Regions from separate parts of the Promicromonospora sp. CA-289599 genome, predicted to be linked through region 4. Evidence: riboswitches for the same ligand, from Rfam matches in the RefSeq annotation. Region 4 holds a riboswitch; each other region holds the start of a gene.
What was found. Region 4 has a riboswitch for thiamine pyrophosphate ahead of thiD (bifunctional hydroxymethylpyrimidine kinase/phosphomethylpyrimidine kinase). Riboswitches for the same ligand answer to the same signal wherever they lie in the genome.
Positions count from the first base shown of each region.

Region 1: it holds a riboswitch for thiamine pyrophosphate, as region 4 does, so the genes downstream of both, thiC (phosphomethylpyrimidine synthase ThiC) here and thiD (bifunctional hydroxymethylpyrimidine kinase/phosphomethylpyrimidine kinase) in region 4, are expected to answer to the same signal.
Region 2: it holds a riboswitch for thiamine pyrophosphate, as region 4 does, so the genes downstream of both, ACQEVI_RS10380 (thiamine ABC transporter substrate-binding protein) here and thiD (bifunctional hydroxymethylpyrimidine kinase/phosphomethylpyrimidine kinase) in region 4, are expected to answer to the same signal.
Region 3: it holds a riboswitch for thiamine pyrophosphate, as region 4 does, so the genes downstream of both, thiO (glycine oxidase ThiO) here and thiD (bifunctional hydroxymethylpyrimidine kinase/phosphomethylpyrimidine kinase) in region 4, are expected to answer to the same signal.

Region 1 is NZ_JBNJNI010000001.1:3,395,574-3,400,931, reverse strand. Features, by position in the region: gene ACQEVI_RS15075 (LacI family DNA-binding transcriptional regulator) at 1-220, shown strand, start outside; gene thiC (phosphomethylpyrimidine synthase ThiC) at 296-2,101, opposite strand; TPP riboswitch at 2,096-2,201, opposite strand; gene ACQEVI_RS15065 (C39 family peptidase) at 2,332-3,669, shown strand; gene ACQEVI_RS15060 (N-acetylmuramoyl-L-alanine amidase) at 3,713-5,358, opposite strand, start outside.
Region 2 is NZ_JBNJNI010000001.1:2,335,197-2,340,554, reverse strand. Features, by position in the region: gene ACQEVI_RS10405 (sulfite exporter TauE/SafE family protein) at 1-692, shown strand, start outside; gene ACQEVI_RS10400 (MogA/MoaB family molybdenum cofactor biosynthesis protein) at 689-1,186, shown strand; gene ACQEVI_RS10395 (MoaD/ThiS family protein) at 1,216-1,455, opposite strand; gene moaC (cyclic pyranopterin monophosphate synthase MoaC) at 1,452-1,922, opposite strand; gene ACQEVI_RS10385 (DUF4235 domain-containing protein) at 2,001-2,282, opposite strand; TPP riboswitch at 2,320-2,424, shown strand; gene ACQEVI_RS10380 (thiamine ABC transporter substrate-binding protein) at 2,419-3,504, shown strand; gene ACQEVI_RS10375 (ABC transporter permease) at 3,480-5,174, shown strand; gene ACQEVI_RS10370 (ABC transporter ATP-binding protein) at 5,174-5,358, shown strand, end outside.
Region 3 is NZ_JBNJNI010000001.1:5,052,110-5,057,467, forward strand. Features, by position in the region: gene ACQEVI_RS22465 (Ig-like domain-containing protein) at 1-1,159, opposite strand, end outside; gene ACQEVI_RS22470 (hypothetical protein) at 1,353-1,646, shown strand; gene thiE (thiamine phosphate synthase) at 1,659-2,306, opposite strand; TPP riboswitch at 2,390-2,493, shown strand; gene thiO (glycine oxidase ThiO) at 2,483-3,784, shown strand; gene thiS (sulfur carrier protein ThiS) at 3,781-4,059, shown strand; gene ACQEVI_RS22490 (thiazole synthase) at 4,062-4,907, shown strand; gene ACQEVI_RS22495 (ThiF family adenylyltransferase) at 4,904-5,358, shown strand, end outside.
Region 4 is NZ_JBNJNI010000001.1:4,686,352-4,691,709, reverse strand. Features, by position in the region: gene ACQEVI_RS20895 (hypothetical protein) at 1-614, shown strand, start outside; gene ACQEVI_RS20890 (aldo/keto reductase) at 617-1,645, opposite strand; gene ACQEVI_RS20885 (TetR/AcrR family transcriptional regulator) at 1,768-2,355, shown strand; TPP riboswitch at 2,364-2,461, shown strand; gene thiD (bifunctional hydroxymethylpyrimidine kinase/phosphomethylpyrimidine kinase) at 2,451-3,425, shown strand; gene dxr (1-deoxy-D-xylulose-5-phosphate reductoisomerase) at 3,480-4,649, opposite strand; gene ACQEVI_RS20870 (RyR domain-containing protein) at 4,686-5,358, opposite strand, start outside.

The DNA of each region.
Region 1 (5,358 bases), 1.3 Mb from region 4:
GGTGCCCGAGGACGTGTCGGTGGCCGGGTTCGACGGGCTCGACCTGCCGTGGCTCTCCCCCGACGTGCTCACCAGCGTGCACCAGCCGCTCGTGGAGAAGGGCCGGGCGCTCGGCCTGGCCGTCATCGCGCTGCTGGCCGGCGAGGAGCCCCGGTCGGTGGTGCTGCCGGTGACCCTGGTCGAGGGCACGACGACGGGCCCGGTCCCGGACCTACCCTGACCGTCCTCGTTGAGTGCTGGCTATTTGCGGGCTCAGCACGCTCCGGCCCGCAAATAGCCAGCACTCAACGAATGGTCAGGGGCGGAGGGTCGGGGCCGGGAGGTAGACCTCGCCGCCCGACTCGCGGAACTCCGCGGACTTCTGGGCCATGCCCTCCGCTTGAGCGGACGCCGACGCCGACGCCGCGTCCGCGAGCGCCGCCTGGTGCTGCGCCCCGCCGAACTCGTCGCGGATGTCCTGCGAGATCCGCATCGAGCAGAACTTCGGCCCGCACATCGAGCAGAAGTGCGCGGTCTTCGCGGCCTCGGCCGGAAGCGTCTCGTCGTGGTACGACTCCGCGAGCTCCGGGTCGAGCGACAGGTTGAACTGGTCCCGCCAGCGGAACTCGAAGCGGGCCTTGGACAGGGCGTCGTCCCGGTCGCGGGCGCCGGGGTGCCCCTTGGCGACGTCGGCGGCGTGCGCGGCGATCTTGTAGGTCACCACGCCGGTGCGCACGTCGTCGCGGTTCGGCAGGCCGAGGTGCTCCTTGGGCGTGACATAGCAGAGCATCGCGGTGCCGTACCGGGCGATCTCGGTGGCGCCGATCGCTGAGGTGATGTGGTCGTACCCGGGCGCGATGTCGGTCACGAGCGGGCCGAGCGTGTAGAACGGGGCGCCGTCGCAGAGCTCCTGCTGCCGCTCCACGTTCTCGCGCACCAGGTGGAACGGGACGTGTCCGGGCCCCTCGACCATGACCTGGACGTCGTGGGCCCAGGCCCGTTTCGTCAGCTCGGCGAGGGTGTCGAGCTCGGCGAACTGCGCGGCGTCGTTCGCGTCGGCGAGCGAGCCCGGCCGCAGGCCGTCGCCGAGGGAGAAGGCGACGTCGTACCGGGCGAAGATCTCGCAGAGCTCGTCGAAGTGCGTGTAGAGGAAGTTCTCCTGGTGGTGCGCCAGGCACCAGCCCGCGAGGATCGACCCGCCGCGCGAGACGATGCCCGTGACTCGGTCGGCGGTGAGCGGCACGTACCGCAGGAGCACGCCGGCGTGCACGGTCATGTAGTCGACGCCCTGCTCGCACTGCTCGATCACCGTGTCGCGGTAGATCTCCCAGGTCAGCGCGCTGGCGTCGCCGTTCACCTTCTCCAGGGCCTGGTAGATCGGCACGGTGCCGATGGGCACCGGCGAGTTCCGCATGAGCCATTCGCGCGTGGTGTGGATGTCGTCGCCCGTGGACAGGTCCATGACCGTGTCGGCACCCCACTTGGTGGCCCACTCGAGCTTTTCCACCTCCTCCGCGATGGAGCTGTGGACGGCGGAGTTGCCGATGTTCGCGTTGACCTTCACCAGGAACGCCCTGCCGATGATCATCGGCTCCGACTCCGGGTGGTTCACGTTGTTCGGGATGATCGCCCGGCCAGCGGCCACCTCGCTGCGCACGAGCTCGACGTCGCAGTTCTCGCGCACCGCGACGAACCGCATCTCGGGCGTGATCACGCCCTGGCGTGCGTAGTGCATCTGGGTGACGGTCCGGCCGGGGAGCGCCCGGCGGGGCCGGCGTCGTTCACCCTGCCACTCCTGGCTGGCGGCACCGCGGCGCAGCGCGCCGCGCCCGTCGTCGGCCAGTGCCCGATCGCGGCCGTCGTACTCCTCCGTGTCTCCGCGTGCCACGACCCAGGGTTCGCGGGCGGGAGCGAGGCCACGGACCGGGTCGGAACCGGGGCCTTGCGTGCGATAGACCCGGACCGGCTCGTTGGGGGCGCCGTCGGGCGACGGGGCCAGCGTGATCTCCGTGACCGGCACCCGGAGACCCGTGCCGTCCTGCGGTGTGCTGTACCCGCCGTCGTGCTCGTGGTCGCGCTCGTACTGGTAAGCGAGCGTGCGGGACTGGGACTTCTCCATCATGAGACTCCTGCTTCCTACGCCGGTGTTAACCGGACAGGTTCAACGGTCCCGGGCCGAACAGCCCGATCTCAGCCCCTGCGTGAGGCACCCGTGGGATCGCCGCCGACGTTAGCACCCCGAGCCGTCTGTGCTCACCGGGGTCTCTCTTTCGGGGCCAAAGCTCTTCCGCTCTGATAGAGAGACCTCATGGCTCGCTTCACCCAGCGGCGGGCCCCGACGTGGAGGCACACATGTCAGTTCGAGGAAAGCTGCGAACGAGGGTGTTCGCGCTGATGGCGACGGGAGCGCTCGTAGTGCAAGCAGGAATCGTGGCGGGTGCGGCGGCTGCGGACGGGCCGGGTCCGGCGGCGTCGGACAACCAGATCACGCTGACCTCCTGGGACGGGGTACGCGAGCTACGTGCGGGCGAGACCTCGAACCTGCGGCCGAACGCCAAGGGCGGGCTCGTGCTGAAGCACGGCGGCGACACCGTCGAGTACACCGACCCGTTCGGCGACGGCACTCCCGTCACCTACGAGACGGGCCGGTGGACGTCGCCGGTCGTCGCGGCCGGGTACCTGATCGACGAGTCCGTGAGCTCGTGGAACGCGCACACGCCCACCGGCACGTGGGTGGAGATCGAGTTCCGGGGCCGCAAGGCCGACGGGACGTGGACCAAGTGGTTCGTGATGAGCCGCTGGGCGTCGGGCGCCGAGTTCGCACCCGCCGACGGCAGCGTCGGCGACATCCACCGCACCTCCGTGAACGGGCAGACCGACGCGGACGCGTACCTGTTCACGGACACCTTCGTCGCGAAGTCGGGCAACGAGCCCGACGCGTTCCAGACGCGGGCCACGCTGTACCGGCCCGAGGGCACCCGGGTATCGCCGCGGCTGGACTCGGTGAGCACCATGACCAACGAGTACCTGCCCGACTCGCACTACACGGGCACCAGCGACTTCACGCTCGGTCGTGCGGTGTCGCTCGACGTGCCGCAGTTCAGCCAGAACATCCACCGCGGCGAGTACCCCGAGTTCGGGGGCGGCGGCCAGGTGTGGTGCTCGCCGACGTCGTCGTCCATGGTGCTGTACTACTACGGGCGCGAGGTGCCGGAGGCCGAGCTCGAGGGCATCGAGGCCCCGAACGGTGACCCGCAGGTCGATTACGCCGCCATGCGGACCTGGGACTACACGTACGAGGGCGCGGGCAACTGGCCGTTCAACGCCGCGTACGCCAGCACGTTCGGGCTGGACTCGTTCGTGACCCGGCTGCGGTCCCTCGCGGAGGCCGAGAAGTTCATCAAGGCGGGCATCCCGCTCATCTTCTCGATCAGCTTCGAGGAGGAGGAGATGCCTGAGGCCGGGTACGGCACCAACGGGCACCTCGTGACGCTGGTCGGGTTCACCGCAGCAGGCGACCCGATCATCAACGACCCGAACAAGGCGAGCAACGAGGCCGTGCGTTCCGTCTACACGCGGGAAAACTTCGAGCGTGTGTGGCAGACCTCGACCGACGGCATCACGTACGTCTACCACCCGAAGAACGTGAGGCTGCCGCGCAACCTGCCGGGTGTCACGCCGAACTGGTGATCCGGCCTGTCGGCCGCGGAGTGTCCGTCACCCCCGCGGCCGCCTAGCGGCCCGGGACACCCCGCGGTTCCGACGTGTACGCCGCCGAGGCGTGGCCCTTCGCCGAGACCGTCACCCGGACCGTGAGCTCGGCGCCCTGGTCGCGGCCCGTCACGAGGTACCTGCTGCCGATCGCCCGGGACACCGGCTCGCCGTCGCGCAGCCACTGGTAGCGGACGCGGACGTCGTTCGGGAGGTACGTGCCGGCGTCCGCGCGCAGGACCTTCCCCGGCTTGGCCCTGCCCTCGATGCTCGGCCCGGACACATCGGCCACCACCGGGTCGTGCAGCTCGACGTCGGACGCGTTGACGAAGACGTGCCGGTGCGCCAGCCACACCTGGTAGTACACGTCGTTGCCGCGCACCACCGTGCGGTCGCCCGGTCCCGTGCCGTCGAACGTGGTGGCCCGGTAGTAGTCGGACGCGACGTGGTCGTCGGCCACCGCGTACGTCTGGTCCACGCCCACGCGGTACTCGATCGGCGTGACCGGCTGCACCGGGACGCCCGGGTGCTCCTCGTACGCTGCTGCCTCCGGGTAGGCCCTGCCGAAGACCGGCGCCGGGGCGTCGCCCGCGACCGTGACCGTCTTCGCCGTCGCCGGCACCACCACCGGGCGCTCGGCCGGGTTGTGCAGCCAGGCCAGCGAACCGGCCCACCACACGCCCAGCCAGTCGCCCTCTACCTGGTCGACGACGAGCTTGTGCCCCGACTGGACGCGCGCGCTCACGTCGCTCGCGTACGTGGTTCCGTCCGACCCGTCCGGCTTCCAGCCCGGGTCCTTCGCCAGCGGCGCGTCGGCCGACGGCGACTGGTGCAGGTACCGGAAGTTCGTCCCCGCGCCGGCTACGCACGCGCCCGAGCCCGGAGACGCCTGCTCACAGCCCGTCACGGTGTTCGGGTTGTCGGCGTACCCGGTGCGCACCTCGACCACGTCGCCCGGTGCGACGTTCGTCGTCGCCTCCAGGTCACCGCCGATGGGGGCACCGAGCAGCTCGAAGTAGTGGTCCCAGTCCCAGTAGGGGCCCGGGTCCCAGTGCACGTTCCTGGTGGACCCGGGCAGGATGCCCGGCACCTGGTCGTGCCCGATGACGTGCGCCCGGTCGAGCGGGATGTCGTGCTCCGCCGCCAGGTGCCGGACCAGGTCCGCCGACGCCTGGTACATCGCCTCCGTGTACCAGGCACCCGTACCGGCCCAGCCCTCGTGCTCCAGGCCTATCGAGTGCATGTTCATGAACCAGTTGCCCGCGTGCCAGCCGACGTCGGCCGGGTCGAGGTGGTTCGCGACGTGCCCGTCCGAGGACCGCAGCGTGTAGTTCCACGCCAGGTAGGACGGGTCCTGGACCAGGTTGACCGTGGGCTGGTAGGCGGTCTCGGTGTCGTGGATCAGGATGTAGTCGAGCGACGGGCCGCCCGCGCCGGTGCGGTCGGCCTGATCGTGGTTGCCGTAGTCACCGGTGTCGTCGGGCAGGTCCGGGGAGGCCTTCTCGTAGGGCGCGGGCAGCCACTCGCAGCCGAGCGTCTCGGGGCAGTCGGTCTCCGGGTCGCTCGTGCCGGACGCCCGCGGCACGACGACGTCCCGGTTGCCCGTGAGGATCACCGCGCCGTCGGCGGGGGTGGTCACGCCCGCACCCTCCCTGAGGATTGTGTACA
Region 2 (5,358 bases), 2.4 Mb from region 4:
CGTTCGCCGGCGCCACCTTCCTGTCGTCCCTCTCCACCGAGATCGCCAAGCCGGTGATGTCGCTGATCCTGCTGACGCTCGGCCTCTACGTGCTGCTCCGGTTCACCGTGCAGGGCCTCCCCGCGCGTTCGGACAAGCCGCTGCGCCGGCGCTTCCTCACGCCGCTCGGCCTCGTGGCCGGCTTCATGGATGCGACCGGCGGTGGTGGCTGGGGCCCGGTGGGCACCCCCGCGATCCTGGCGAGCGGCCGCATGGAGCCCCGCAAGGTGATCGGCTCGATCGACACCAGCGAGTTCTTCGTGGCCATCGCGGCGAGCATCGGCTTCTTCGTCGGCCTCAGCGGCGAGGGCATCGACTTCACCTGGGTGCTGGCTCTGCTCATCGGTGGGCTGATCGCCGCGCCGATCGCCGCCTGGCTGGTGCGCCTCGTGCCCCCGCGCGTCCTCGGTTCGCTCGTGGGTGGCGTCATCATCCTCACGAACTCGCGCACGCTGCTCAACAGCGACTGGATCGCCGCGGGCCCTGTCCTGATGAACACCGTGTACGTGATCATCTGGGTGGTCTGGGCCGCCGCCGTTGCATGGTCGGTGCGCGCGTACCGTCGCGACAAGGCCGTCGAGACTGCCGAGACTGCCGAGCCCGCTGAGGCAGCCAAGCCCCACGGGCCGGAGGCCGATAGCGTGTCGGTATGACGTCCGACCGGGTAGCGGTGATCACTGTCTCCGACCGTTGTGCACGCGGCGAGGCCGAGGACCGGTCTGGTCCGACGGCGGTGTCTCTCCTGGAAGAGGCCGGGCTCACCGACGTGCATCAGCACCTCGTGCCCGACGGCGTCGAGTCGGTCCGGGACGTGCTGCGTGCCGTGCTCGACGACGGCGCGCGGCTCGTCATCACCACCGGCGGCACCGGGATCGCCCCGCGGGACCTCACCCCCGAGGGCACGCGCGAGGTGATCGATCAGGAGATCGCGGGGATCGCGGAGGCCGTCCGTCAGCAGGGCATCGCGGCGGGCGTCCCTACCGCCGCGCTCTCCAGGGGGCTGGCCGGGATCGCCGGCACCGCCGACGGGGAGCGCGCGCTGGTGGTGAACCTGCCCGGGTCGTCCGGCGGGGTGCGCGACGGGCTCCAGGTGGTGCTCACGCTCTGGCCGCACGTCCGCTCGCAGCTCGTCGGCGGCGACCACTGACCCGAGCCGGGTCGGACACCTGAGCGGGGTCAGCCGCCCGCGAAGGGGGGCAGGACGTCTACCGTCGCGCCGTCCGGGACCTGGGCGTCGTCGGACGTCGTGCGGGCGCCCGCCACCAGCAGGGCGCACTTCGGCAGCACGTCCGCCAGGCGCGGGTGCGCTGCCGTGAGGGCAGCGCGGAGGGCGGCCACCGACGTCGGGCCGCCGAGCTGTTCGGTGGTGACACCGGCGGCCTCCCGGGCGCCGGCGAAATAGCGGACGGTGATCATGCCGGACGCTCCCAGTCGCCCGACTTGCCGCCCGTCTTGCGCTCGAGGCGCACGTCCGCGAGCGAGACGGACTTGTCCAGGCCCTTGACCATGTCGACGACGGCGAGGCCCGCGACCGCGACCGCGGTGAGCGCCTCCATCTCGACCCCCGTGCGGTCGGCCGTGCGGACGGTCGCCGTGATCGTGACGCCGTCGTCGGTCACCTCGAGGTCCACCGCGGCGCCGTGCACGCCGATCACGTGCGCGAGCGGCAGCAGCTCCGGCGTCCTCTTCGCGGCCGCTATCCCGGCGATCCGGGCCACGGCCAGCACGTCCCCCTTGGGGACGGCGCCGTCGCGCAGCGCCCGCACGACGTCGGGACCGCAGCGGACGCTGCCCGTCGCGGTGGCGGAGCGGATCGTCGGCTGCTTGGCGGTGACATCGACCATGCGGGCCTGGCCGCGGTCGTCAAGGTGCGTGAAGCTCACGGGACCAGGGTGTCACGTCGGGCTCGCAGGCCGAACCGGCACGGGCCGAACCCGGCCGGCACCTGAGACGGCGTGCGGTCAGCGTGCCGCGCGCCGGGCGGCGAGCCGCAGGGCGGCGGTGGACGCGCCCTTCGCCGCCATGCGCTTCGCGAACACCGCGGTGCCCGCGGCGACCGCCGCGAACACGGTGGCCTGCACCAGGTCCAGCTCCGGGTCGTCCGCCTTGCTGGGCGCGTCGTTACCGGTCACGCCTTTCCAGATCATGCTGACCGCCTTCTGCGCGACCCAGCCGGCCGCGAGCGTCAGGGCAAGAGTGCCGACCTTCTCGGCGAGTGTCTGTTCCGTCTCGATCTTGGCCATCCCTACACCGTAGCGTCCGACCAGCCAGTAGGCTGGCCGGACACGACAGGGGAGCGCCACACGGCGCTGAGAGTGCGGAACACCGCAGACCCTTGAACCTGATCCGGGTAAGACCGGCGGAGGAAGTCGAGGCACGATGTTGCGTCCTACCGGTGCTCGCACGGGCACCATCCATGTTGTTCCGGCCGCCGGAGCGCTCTCCGTGGCGCTCCTGCTCGCCGGGTGCGGCGGCTCTGGGTCCGATGGTTCCGGGACCGGCGGGGGCGACCCGGCGGCGTCGGGCACCGTGACCCTCGTGACCCACGACTCCTGGGCGCTCGACGAGAAGGTCGTCGAGCAGTTCGAGGAGGAGTCCGGGCTGACCGTCGAGGTCAGCGCGGCGGGCGACGCCGGAACCCTGGTGAACCAGCTGGTGCTGACCAAGGACGCCCCGCTCGGCGACGCCGTCTTCGGCATCGACAACACCTTCGCGTCCCGCGCGCTCGAGGCGGGGGTCGTCGAGGAGTACACCCCGGCGGACCTGCCCGACGGCGTCGAGCAGCTGGGCGGCGCGCTCACCCCGATCGACCAGGGCGACGTCTGCGTGAACGCGGACGAGGCCTGGTTCGAGCAGTCGGACCTCGAGGTCCCGAAGACGCTCGAGGACCTGGCCGACCCGGAGTACCGGGACCTGCTCGTGGTGAGCAACCCCGCGACGTCGTCGCCCGGGCTCGCCTTCCTGCTGGCGACCGTCGGGGCGTTCGGCGAGGACGGGTTCGAGGACTACTGGGCGTCCCTGGTCGACAACGGCGTCAAGGTCGCCGACTCGTGGGAGGACGCCTACTACGTGGACTTCTCGGGCGCGGGTGAGGGCGGCGAGCGCCCGCTCGTCCTGTCGTACGCGACCTCGCCGGCCTTCACCGTCAGCGAGGACGGTTCCGGGTCGACCACCAGCGCGCTGCTCGAGACGTGCTTCCGGCAGGTCGAGTACGCGGGGGTGCTCGCCGGGTCGGACAACCCGGAGGGCGCCCAGGCGTTCGTCGACTTCCTGCTCGGCGCGGACGCCCAGGCCGCGCTGCCCGAGTCGATGTACATGTACCCGGCCGACCCCGCCACGGAGCTGCCCGCCGACTGGGAGAAGTTCGCACCCCAGGCGGAGACGCCGTTCGAGGTGGATCCCGCCGAGGTGAGCGAGCACCGCGACGAGTGGATAGAGCGGTGGACAGAGACCGTAGTCGGCTGAGCCTGCGGCCCGCGCCGCTGCTCTGGGGGACGGCGGTCGCCGTCCCCCTCGGGTTCCTCGCCGTCTTCTTCGCCTGGCCCGTGGCCGCGCTGGTGGTCCGCGGGTTCGTGCCCGACGGCGTGCTCGACCTCACCGGTTTCGCGGAGGTGCTGTCCAGCCCGCGCACGTGGCGGCTCGTGTGGCTCACCCTGACCCAGGCTGTGCTCGGCACCGCCTTCTCGGTGCTGCTCGGACTGCCGCTCGCGTACCTGCTCTACCGCCGGTCGTTCCCCGGCCGGGTACTGGTGCGCGGGCTCGTGACGGTGCCGTTCGTGCTGCCCGCCGTCGTGGTCGGCGTCGCGTTCCGCACCCTGTTCGCGCCCGGCGGCACGCTCGGCTTCCTCAGGCTGGAGGAGTCGCTGGCCGGGATAGTCGTCGCCCTCGTCTTCTTCAACGTGTCGGTGGTCGTGCGGACCGTCGGCGGGCTGTGGGAACGGCTCGACCCCAGGACCGAGCAGGCCGCCGCGTCGCTCGGGGCAGGGCCCGCGCGGGTCTTCCGCACGGTGACGCTGCCCTCGCTGGCGCCCGCTGTCGCGTCCGCGGCCGCAGTGGTGTTCCTGTTCTGCGCCACCGCCTTCGGGGTCGTGCTGGTCCTCGGCGGCGTGCGGTACGGCACCATCGAGACCGAGATCTGGACGCGCACCACCCAGTTCCTGGACCTGCGGACGGCCTCGGTGCTCTCGATCCTGCAGCTCGTGGTCATCTCGGGCGCCCTCGCGGTGTCCGCCCGGGCCCGCCGCCGGCGGGAGGCGGCGCTGCGCCTCGTGTCCACGCACGGCTCGGCCAGGCGGTTGTCCTGGCGGTCGCCCCAGGACATGACGACGGCGCTGGTGGGCGCGGCGATCGTCGGCGGGCTCATGGTGCTGCCGCTGGCCGGCCTGGTGACCCGCAGCTTCCGCGAGCCCGACGGCTCCTGGGGACCAGGGAACTACGTGGCGCTCGGGACCACCGGTGAGCGCAACGCACTGGTCGTCACCGTGTGGGAGGCCACCGCTACCTCGCTCCGGACCGCACTGGCCGCGACGGTGATCGCCCTGGTGGTCGGCGGTCTCGTGGCGCTCGTGGTGTCCCGGCGGCCGCGGTCGGTCGGCGCACGCCGCGCCGTCGGGGCGCTGGACGGGCTGTTCATGCTCCCGCTCGGGGTGTCCGCGGTGACCGTCGGATTCGGGTTCCTCATCACCATGGACCAGCCGGTGCTCGGTGTGGACCTGCGGACCTCCGGGCTGCTCGTCCCCGTGGCGCAGGCGGTGGTCGCCGTACCCCTCGTCGTGCGTACGGTGCTGCCCGTGCTCCGGGCTATCGACCCCCGGTTGCGCGAGGTCGCCGCCGTGCTCGGTTCCGGCCCCGGCCGCGTGCTGCGGACCGTGGACCTGCCGATCGCCCTGCGCTCGGTCGGGCTGGCCACCGGGTTCGCCTTCGCGGTGTCGCTCGGTGAGTTCGGTGCGACATCGTTCCTCGCACGGCCCGACGGCGCCACCCTCCCCGTCGTGATCTACCGCCTCATCGGGCGGCCCGGCGCCGAGAACTACGGGATGGCGCTCGCGGCGTCGGTGGTGCTCGCCGTGCTCACCGCGACGGTGATGATGCTGGCTGAGCGGTTGCGCGACGAGCGCGCCGGAGGGGAGTTCTGATGGCTGGGCTGGAAGTTCGGGACGTCAGTGTGCGGTACGGGGGCCCGACCGGGGTGACCGCGGTGGACCGGGTGTCGCTGACCGTCGCGCCCGGCGAGGTGGTCGCGCTGCTCGGCCCGAGCGGGTGTGGCAAGTCGTCGCTGCTGCGTGCGGTGGCCGGGCTCGAGCCCCTGGCCGGCGGCAG
Region 3 (5,358 bases), 370 kb from region 4:
CCTGCATAGCGGTGGTCTGCTCCGACTCGGTCTTCTCGCCGTCGCCGTCCTTGGGCTGCATGTAGTCCCAGTCGTCGACCATCTCGAAGTCGTCGGCGGCCATCCACAGCTGACCGTTCGCGACGTCGTTCAGCACGATGACCTCACGGTTGACGCGGTAGACCAGGTTCGTGGAGGCGTCCGCACCCTCCAGCGCCTGCCTGACGTCGTCGGCCTCGCCCGCGCACTCCCGGACCACCTGACCAGGTCCCGACCAGGCGCCGTAGACGCACCCGCCGAGCTGCACGGGGGCCGATGCGACAGCTGCGGGCCCGTCCGTCAGCGAGTGCAGGGTGGAGGTCCCGCCTGCGAGCGGCTGGACGACCAGGCCGTTCAGCGTCGCGACCACCACGTTGCCGGTCGCGCTCGACGGCTGCTGCAGCGTGCCCTGTGCGCCGTCGGCGATCTTGACCGTCTCGCCGCCCGGCAGGACCAGGGTCCCGGACGTCTGGTCGAACACCACTGGTTCGTCACCCACCGCGGAGACCTGCACCTCGGCGTCGGCGCCGAGGGGGAGGCTCGCCTCGTCCACCTGCTCGGCGACGCCCTGCTTGGTGGTGGGGATCGTGTAGAGCTTGCCGTCGCCCGGGACGGCGAGGAGGACCGTGCCGTCGTCGCCGACGGCGAGCCTGCCACCGGTGCCCGCCTTGACCGTGGGCTTGAGCTTGGTCTCGTCGAACGTGGTGGAGGCGAACGGGAGGACCCAGGCCCTGCCGGTCTCCGGGTCGTAGACGGCGGTGGTCGCGCTGCCCGAGGCGACCTGCGCACCGGCGGGAAGCTTCATCGTGGCGTCGAGGACGAGCTGCCCCGGGTTCACCGGGCTCGCGGAGAACTTGCTCGTGCTGTTCAGGAGGACACGCTGTGCGTCCTGCTCCACGTCGAAGCTTCCGGCGCCTGCCAGCAGGACGCCGTCCAAGGCCTTCGCGTCGTAGTTGAACCGGCCGAGCTCGCCGTACGCGGTCCGCGTCACCCAGACGCCCGAGTCGTTCAGCTCGACGTCGGCTGTCGTCTCGCCCTCGTACAGGAGCGCGAAGCTCACGAGCCCCACCCCGAAGAGGGTCACCACACCGGCAGACACCACGGATCGACGGTTCTTCAACGCGCGTGAGACCAGGCTCATGCGTCCTCCTCATTCCACGAAAGATTGCTCGCCCGGACGGTCCACACAGGCGCAACCGGAGCACCCTACCGAGTACAAAGGTGAAAAGTCGTCGAATATCGGTGGGTAGAACTACCCGGAATGACCCGTCTGTCCACCGGGTGGCCAGGAACGACGGTTGCCCTCGGCGACGTGCGCCGGGAGGATGAGCGGCATGACAGCCACCCCGCCTCCGGTACCCCGTCGGGAGCGCGCCGTACGTGTCGTCGTCCCGGTCCTCGCCGTCCTCGGACTCGTGCTCCTGGGCACCGCCGCCTGGTTCGAGAGCCGCCCGACGTCCTACGGCTGGTTCGCGTACGCGCCCCTGTCGGGCACGACCTACGTCCCGGACGGCACCTATGCGCCCGGGGCGGCAGCACTGCTGTCCGGCGCCGGGGCGCTCCTGATCGGTGGTGCGGTCGGCTTCGTCCTCGGACGGCGCAGCCGGCCCGCGGCGGACGAGCGCTGACCCCCGCTCGCGCTACCCGTCCGCGTCCGTGATCCTGCGCCGCAGACCGGCGGCGGCGGCCCTCGGGTCGTCCGCCTGCGTGATGGCGCGGACGACGACGACGCGGCGCGCCCCGGCGTCGAGCACCTGGTCGAGGCGGGCGTCGTCGACCCCGCCGATGGCGAACCAGGGCGTGGCCGGCTCCTTGGCGGCGACGTCGCGCACCAGGTCGACGCCGACGGCCGCGCGGCCCGGCTTGGTGGGTGTGGCCCAGACGGGACCCACGCAGAAGTAGTCGACGCGGGCGTCGGCCTCGGCTGCCAGCGCCTGGTCGAGGGAGTGGGTGGAGCGGCCCAGCACGGGGCCCTCGCCCAGCAGGGCCTGCACCGCGCCGGACGGCAGGTCGCCCCGGCCCATGTGCACCACGGGAGCACCGGCGATCCGCGCGATGTCGGCCCGGTCGTTGACCGCCCACAGCGCGCCGTGCTCGGTGGCCACCCGAGCGACGAGGGCGTGCAGCTCTACCTCGCGGGCCGCCTCCAGGGACTTGTCCCGGAGCTGGACGACGTCGACGCCGCCCTCCAGCGCCGCGTGCAGGAACGGTTCCAGGTCACCGGTGGTCTGACGGGCGTCCGTGCACAGGTACAGGCGGGCGTCGGCGAGCCGGGTACGGGGATCCACGAGCGTGAGTGTATGTCGACGCGCTGGTGGGCCGGCGCCTGGTGCACAGGCGTCCCGGAGCGGCCGCCGGGCAGGGTTATGGTTGTCGCGTGCACGGGAGCCCCGGACGGGGCTGAGAGGGCGCAGGGCGCCGACCGTCGAACCTGATCTGGGTCATGCCAGCGAAGGGAGAACACTTGAGCAGCCGTGCGAGCAGCCACGTTGTCAGCTGTGCGAGCAGTCACGCGTGCGACGTCCTCGTCGTCGGCGGGGGCATCATCGGCCTGACCGCTGCCTGGCGTGCGCTGGAGGCCGGGGCGAACGTCGTCGTCCTGGACCCGGCGCCCGGCGACGGCGCCACCCACGCCGCCGCGGGCATGCTCGCGCCGGTCATGGAGGCGGGCTTCGGGGAGGAGGCGCAGACGCGGCTGGGCACGGCCTCGCTCGCCCTCTGGCCCGAGTTCGCCGACGCGCTCGAACGCGCGGCGGGGCTGCCGGCCGGCGCCGTCGGCCTGGAGACCGCAGGGACCCTCGCCCTCGCCTACGACGGCGACGACCTGGTCGCGCTGCGCCGGATCCTCGCCCTGCACCGGGACCTGGGTCTCGGCTCGGTGGAGATCACGCCCGCCGAGGCGCGGCGGCGCGAGCCCGGCGTCGGGCCCCGGGTGGCGGGTGCGGCGTGGGTCCCCGGCGACCACCAGGTGGACCCGCGTGCGGTGCACGCGGCGCTCGCCGTGGTCACCGCCCGCGCGACCCACGTGCCCCGCGCCGCGGTCTCGCTGACCTGGGCGGACGGCGCAGTCGTCGGCGTGCTCGACGACGCGGGCACCGCCTACTCCGCGGGGACGGTGGTCCTGGCCGCCGGCCACGCGAGCGCAGCCCTGTTCGCGGGTGCGCCCACCCGGCCCGTACCCGGCACGACCCTGCGCCTGGACGCCGCCGCCGACCGTTCGCCCGCGGTAGTGGTGCGCGGCACCGTGCAGGGGCGACCCGTCTACGTGGTACCCCGCCGGGTACGGCCCGACGGGCGGCGCGAGCTGGTCGTCGGCGCGACGTCGGACGAGCGCGACGACAACCACCTGACCCGCGCCGGCGACGTCTTCGCGCTGCTGCGCGACGCCCGCGCCCTGCTGCCCGAGCTCGACGACGCGGTCCTCCTGGGGGCCATCACCCGGGCCCGGCCCGGCAGCCCGGACAACGCACCGCTCCTGGGCCGGGCGGCCGACGGCCTGTACCTGGCCACGGGGCACCACCGCAACGGCATCCTGCTCACCCCGCTGACGGCGGCCGCCGTCGACGAGGCGCTGGGCGCTGCGCCGCCGGGGCCGCCGGGGTCGCCGGGCGGGCCGGAGGTCAGGGCCGCCGTCGAGGCGGCCACCCGGTACGCGGACCCGCTCCGGTTCGCCGTCGCGGACCGCGCCGCGCCACACAGCACCACACCACACAGCACCACACCACACAGCACCACACCCAGGACCGAACGAGGAGGCACAGCATGACCACAGCACCGTCCGCGACATCCGGCACCGCCGGAGCGCAGGCTCCCGGGGCGCCCGGCGCGGCCGTCGTCAACGGCGAGCCGTACCCGCTCGACGGCCCGCTGCCGATCGCCGACCTGGTCGCCCGCCTGCTGCCCGACCTCGTGGTCGACGGCGCACCGCGCGGGGTCGCCGTCGCACTCGACGACGCCGTCGTGCCGCGCAGCGCCTGGGGCACCACGTACGTCCGGCCGGGCGACCGTGTCGAGGTCGTCACCGCAGTGCAGGGAGGCTGAGCATGCTGAGCACTGACACACCGTTCACCATCGCGGGCACGACGCTCGGATCACGCCTGGTCATGGGCACCGGGGGAGCGGCGAGCCTGCTCGCCCTGGAGGACGCGCTCGTGGCCTCGGGCACGGAGCTGACGACCGTCGCGATGCGCCGCGTGTCCCGGCCCCGGCCGTCGGACGACCCGGCAGCCGCCGGCGACCCGTCCGTCTGGGGGCTGCTCGAACGCCTGGGCATCCGCGCCCTACCCAACACCGCCGGCTGCTTCTCCGTGCGCGAGGCGGTGCTCACCGCGCAGCTCGCCCGCGAGGCGTGCGCGACCGACTGGGTCAAGCTGGAGGTCATCGCCGACGACGTGACGCTCCTGCCCGACGTGGTCGGCCTGGTCGAGGCAGCCAAGATCCTGGTCGACGACGGATTCACCGTGCTGCCGTACACCAACGACGACCCGATCACCGCGCGCCGCCTGGAGGACGTCGGCTGTGCGGCGGTCATGCCGCTGGGCTCGCCGATCGGCTCCGGGCTCGGCATCGCCAACCCGCGCAACATCGAGGCGATCGCCGGCGCCGCGTCCGTCCCGGTGATCCTGGACGCGGGGATCGGTACGGCGTCGGACGCGGCGCTCGCGATGGAGCTCGGGTGCGACGGCGTCCTGCTGGCGACCGCCGTGACCCGCGCGGCAGACCCGGTGCGGATGGCGCACGCGATGCGGCTCGCGGTCGAGGCCGGGTATGCGGCGGCCGGTGCGGGCAGGCCGCCGCGGCGGGAGCGGGCGCTGGCGTCGTCCCCGGTCGGGGGCCTGGTCGCCGTCGGCGACAACGTGGTCGGCGACAACCTGGACCTGGCGCTGTGACCGCGCTGCCGCCGCTCGTCGAGCCCGGCCGCGCGCTGGACCGGGACGAGCTGGCCCGGTACGCGCGCCACCTGGTGCTGCCCGGCATGGGCACCGAGGGGCAGCGCCGGCTGGCGAGCGCCCGCGTGCTCGTGGTGGGTGCGGGCGGCCTGGGCAGCCCCGCCCTGCTCTACCTCGCCGCGGCGGGCGTCGGCACGCTCGGAATAGTGGACGACGACCTCGTCGAGACGTCGAACCTGCAGCGTCAGGTGATCCACGGCGTCTCGGACCTGGGCTCGCCGAAGACCACGTCGGCACGCGCGACGGTCGCGGAGGCCAACCCGCACGTTCGCGTCGTCGAGCACCGGGAGCGGCTGACCGCCGCCAACGCGCTGGCCGTGCTCTCCGGCTACGACGTGGTGCTCGACGGGACCGACGCCTTCGCCACGCGCTACCTCGTCTCCGACGCCGC
Region 4 (5,358 bases):
ACGGCTCGCTCGCGGAGTTCGTCGCCAGCCTGAACGGGCTCTTCAGCGCGTGGAACGCCACCCTCGCCGACCACCTGCGGATCGTCGCGACGATGCTCGCCGACCACGACGTCAACAACGGCGCCGATCTCGCCGAGCGCAAGGAACGGCTCATCCGCGAACAGCTGCGCCTGCACGAGTTCGCCTCGGAGGTCCGGGCCACGCTGACCACCATCACCTCGCCCACGTTCCTGGCCTCCGCCCTGGAGTCCAGGATGCTGAACCAGCTCCTGCACGCGTCGCGGTTCGAGCAGCAGGCCGCGGTGGTCACCGAGCGGCTGCGCGAGCTGCTCCAGGAGCCGATCGCCGCGCGGCTCGCGGCCCTCGAACGCCTGCACGGGGACCGGGAGCGGGCTGCCGAGGCCAAGCGCGAGCGCGGGCGCCGTCGGCTGATGGACGGCACGCTGTCCGCCATCACCGTGTTCGCCGGCGTCTACGCCCTGATCGGGACCGTCCAGGTCGCGCTGGACGCCGACCTGATCGGCCCGCTCCAGGCCGTCACCGCCACCGCCCTGGTCACCATCGGCGCGCTGGTGACGGGCGTGGCGGTGTTCAACTGGACGCGGGGGCGCTGACCTCAGGCGGCCGCGCGCTGCGCCGCCGGCCGGCGGCGCAGGAGCGGCTGCTGGATGGCGGGCGGGTCGTAGGCCATGTCGAGGCGGCCGACGTCGGTGCCGGGCGGCACTATCGCGTCGATCCGGTCCAGGATCTCGTCGCTCAGGACTACCTCGGCACCGGCCAGGGCACTGTCCAGGTGCTCCATGGTGCGCGGGCCGATGATCGCGGAGGTGACGCCCGGGTGGGCGATCGTGAACGCCATCGCCAGGTGGTTCAGGGGGATGCCCGCGTCCTCGGCGACAGGGACGAGCTGCTCGACGGCGTCGAGCCGCTGCTCGTCGCGCAGGTGCTCGAACCCGAACTGCGCCCGGTGGGTGTCGTTGTCCTGCCCCTTGCGGTACCGGCCGGTGAGCAGGCCTCCGGCGAGCGGGCTCCAGACCAGGGTGCCCATGCCGTACTGCTGGGCGACCGGCAGGACGTCGCGCTCGATCCCCCGGTTCAGGATGGAGTACGGCGGCTGCTCGGCCCTGAAGCGTTCCAGGCCGCGCCGCTCTGCCACCCACTGGGCCTGGACGATCTCGGCGGCGGGCATCGTCGACGAGCCGATGGCCCGCACCTTGCCGGAGCTGATCAGGTACGTCAGCGCCGCCAGCGTGTCCTCGACGTCGGTCTCGGGGTCGGGGCGGTGGATCTGGTAGAGGTCGATGTAGTCGGTGCCCAGGCGCCGCAGCGAGTTCTCGACCTCGGCGATGATCCAGCGGCGGGAGTTGCCGCGGTGGTTGGGGTCGTCGCTCATGGGCAGGTGCACCTTGGTGGCGAGCACGACGTCGTCGCGCCGCCCCTTGAGCGCCTTGCCCACGATCTCCTCGGACTCCCCGTGCGAGTAGAAGTCGGCGGTGTCGACGAAGTTGATGCCGGAGTCGAGGGCCTTGTGGATGATCTTGATCGACTCCTCGTGGTCGGGGTTGCCGACCGCGCCGAACATCATCGCGCCGAGCGCGTAGGGGCTGACCTTGATACCGGTCCGGCCGAGGTTGCGGTACTGCATGGGGCCCTCCTGGGGTCGAGAGGTCTGGTGAGCGCTCCGGCGATGTCGTACTCTGGAGCTAAGCGGAACGCTCTTCCAGAACTATATGGAAAGGCGTTCCGGATAGCAAGGGATGGAGTGGAGTGACCCAGAACACAGCGCCGCGGCCCCTGCGCGCCGACGCGCAACGCAACATCGACTCGCTGCTCGACGCCGCCAAGTCGGCCTTCGGCACGTCCGGCGTGGATGCGCCCGCGAAGGAGATCGCCGACCTGGCCGGCGTCGGCGTCGGCACGCTGTACCGGCACTTCCCCAAGCGCTCGGACCTGGTCAAGGCCGTGTTCCAGCACGAGGTCGACGCCACCGCCGACGCCGCTTCCGCGCTGGCGGCCGAGCACGGGCCGGTCGACGCCCTGGAGAGGTGGCTGCACCGGTACACGGAGTTCCTCGCGACCAAGCGCGGCCTCGCCTCGGCCCTGCACTCGGGCGACCCGGCGTTCGACGCGCTGCCCGGCTACTTCCTCGGCCGGCTCGGCCCGGCCCTCGGCTCCCTGCTCGACGCCGCTGTCGAGGCGGGGGCGATCCGTGCCGTCGTCAGCCCCCAGGACCTCCTGTACGCCGTGTCCAAGCTGAACCTGCCCATGGGTGACGAGGAGCCGGAGCACGGCCGGCGCATGATCGACCTGCTCGTGGACGGGCTGCAGTACGGGGCCGGGCAGACCGCTGGGTAGGGTGGGGCCGAAATGGCGCGGGGCGCCGGGCACCAGCCTGGCTGAGACGCACCCGTGGAACCTGCTCTAGGTAATTCTAGCGAAGGGAACGCCTCATGGGCTCCGTCCTGCCTGACTCCGCATCCCGCACCCGACCGCCCGGGCACCCGGTCGTGGCGCTGGCGATCGCCGGCTCGGACCCCTCCGGCGGCGCGGGGATCCAGGCCGACCTGAAGACCTTCGCGGCGCTCGGCGGGTACGGCTGCGCGGTGCTCACCGGACTGACCGCCCAGTCCACGACCGGCGTGGCGCGGGTGCTGCCCGTGCCCGCCGACATGGTGACCGCGCAGCTCGAGACCCTGTTCGCCGACGTCGCGGTGGACGCCGTGAAGATCGGCATGACGACGGACGCCGCCGTCGGCCGGGCCGTCGCCGCGGCCTTGCGTGACCTGCGGGCCGCCGGGCGTATGCCCTACGTGGTGCTCGACCCGGTGATGGTCTCGACGTCGGGCCACCGCCTGCTCGCGCCCGACGCCGAAGCCGTGCTGCGCGACGAGCTGCTGCCCCTGGCCGACCTGGTCACGCCGAACCTGCCGGAGGCAGCGGTGCTGCTCGGCGCCGAACGGGCCGGGGACGATCGCGAGGCGGCCGACCAGGCGCGTGCGCTCCTCGAGCTCGGGGCACGGTTCGCCCTCGTCAAGGGCGGGCACCTGGACTCGGCGGAGTCGGTCGACCACCTCGCGGGGGCCGGCCTCGGACCCGGCAGCAGCCCGGACGGCGTCGTCGCCCTGACCGCCCCGCGGATCCCCACGCGGAACACGCACGGGACGGGCTGCACGCTCAGCTCGGCGTGCGCGGTCCTGCGCCCCCGGCACGACGGGTGGGAGCCCACCGTACGCGCGGCGAAGGACTACCTGACCGGAGCCCTGCGCGCCGCGGACGACCTGGTCGTCGGCGGGACGGGCACCACGCCCGGTCCCTGGCGCGGCCACGGCCCGGTCGACCACGGCTTCGGGTCGGCCCGCCACCGACCGACTGACTCGGCGGCCCCGAGTCCCCGAGTCAGCGCCCCGGTCCGACCAGGCCACTGACTCGGCGGACTGCAGGCGCCGAGTCAGCACCGTGGTCGGACTCGTCGCGCCCCGTCAGATCGTCTTGAGGAGCTCCGCCGCGCGGGCGCGGGCCCAGGCGTCGGCCTCCAGGACGCCCTCGACCGACGTCGCGTCGCCGGCGTCCGTCGTCTCGTGCGCCTCGACGACGGCGGCCACCGTGTCGACGATGTCGAGGAAGCCGATGGCCCCGTCGTGGAACGCGTCCACGCACACCTCGTTCGCGGCGTTGTAGACGGCGGGGTGCGTGCCGCCGGCCTCGCCGACCTGCCGGGCGAGGCGGACGGCGGGGAAGGCGTCGTCGTCCAGGGGGGCGAACTCCCAGGTGGACGCCTGGGTCCAGTCGATGGGCACGTCGACGTCAGGCAGGCGGTCGGGCCACGACAGGCCCAGCGCGATCGGCACGAGCATCCGCGGCGGCCCGGCCTGGGCGATGGTGGAGCCGTCGGCGAACTCGACCATCGAGTGGATCATCTGCTGCGGGTGCACCACGACGTCGATCGCGGTGAACGGCAGGTCGAACAGCAGGTGCGCCTCGATCACCTCGAGGCCCTTGTTGACCAGGGTCGCGGAGTTGGTGGTGACCACGCGCCCCATCGAGAAGTTGGGGTGCCGCAGGGCCTGCGCGGGCGTGACGTCGCGCAGCTCGGCGCGCGTGCGGCCACGGAACGGTCCGCCGCTGGCGGTGACGACGAGCTTGCGGACCTCGGACGACGCACCCGAGCGCAGCGACTGCGCGATGGCGGAGTGCTCCGAGTCCACCGGCACGATCTGGCCCTCGTGCCGCACCGCCGCCTTGACCAGCGCGCCCCCGACGACCAGCGACTCCTTGTTCGCGAGCGCCAGCGTCGAGCCGGCGGCGAGCGCGGCGAGGGTGGGGCGCAGGCCCACTGACCCGGTGATGCCGTTGAGCACGACGTCGCTCCCCCGGCCGGCGAGCTCGGTCGCGGCGTCCGGTCCGGCGAGCACCTCGACGCCGTCGGCGCCCGCCTCCCGGAGCAGGTCCAGCAGGGTCGGGCGGGCGGCGGCGTCGGCCACCGCGACGGCGCGCACGCCGAGCGACGCGGCCTGCCGGGCGAGGAGCGGCAGGTCGGAGCCGCCGGCGGACAGGGCGTCCACCCGGAACCGCTCGGGGTTGCGCCCGATGACGTCGATGGCCTGCGTGCCGATGGAACCGGTGGAGCCGAGGAGGGTGACGCTTCGCATGGTGCACATCCTGTCAGCCCGCGGTGCCGGTCCTGGTCAGTCGCCGGCGGCCGGCTCCGCGCGGCCGCGGCCGAACATCCGCCAGCCCTTGACCACGCCTCGGGGGTCCGGGACGGGCTCGCCCGCGGCCTCCCAGCCGGCGTCGTCGACGAGCGGGACCACGTGGAGGCCGAAGTCCGCGAGGATCACCGGGATGGCACGGATCGCCGCGCGGTCCTTCTCGCGGTCCGCCTCCGACAGCTCTTCCCAGGGTCGCAGGTCCGGGTGCAGACGCCGGGCGTCGTCCCGCTGGGGCCCGTAGGTCCAGCCCGCTGCGGCCTTCTCGGCCATCCACCGCTCGTGCTCGTCGACGGCGCGGGCGTCGACCACGGGTTCTGGGATCCGGCCGTGCTCGCCGTCGCCGGCGGGTGCGACGGTGCAGCCCATCTGGCGGAGCCGGTCCGGGATGGCGCGCACCTGGGCTCGGTTCGCGGCCCGGAGGTCGTCGGACAGGTCGACCCACGAGACCATCGCCGGGGTGCTCTCCCAGGCCACGCCGCGCGAGCGCTGGTTGCGCAGGTAGGTCAGGTGGGCGGAGACGGCCATGAGGTCGTAGACGTCGTCGTGCACCAGCACGCCGGGCGCGGTCGCCCTGCGCAGCAGCGTGCCCGGTTCGACGACGTCGAGCCGCCCGCCGAGGTCGTCGAGGATCGCGCCGTCGTGGGTGCCG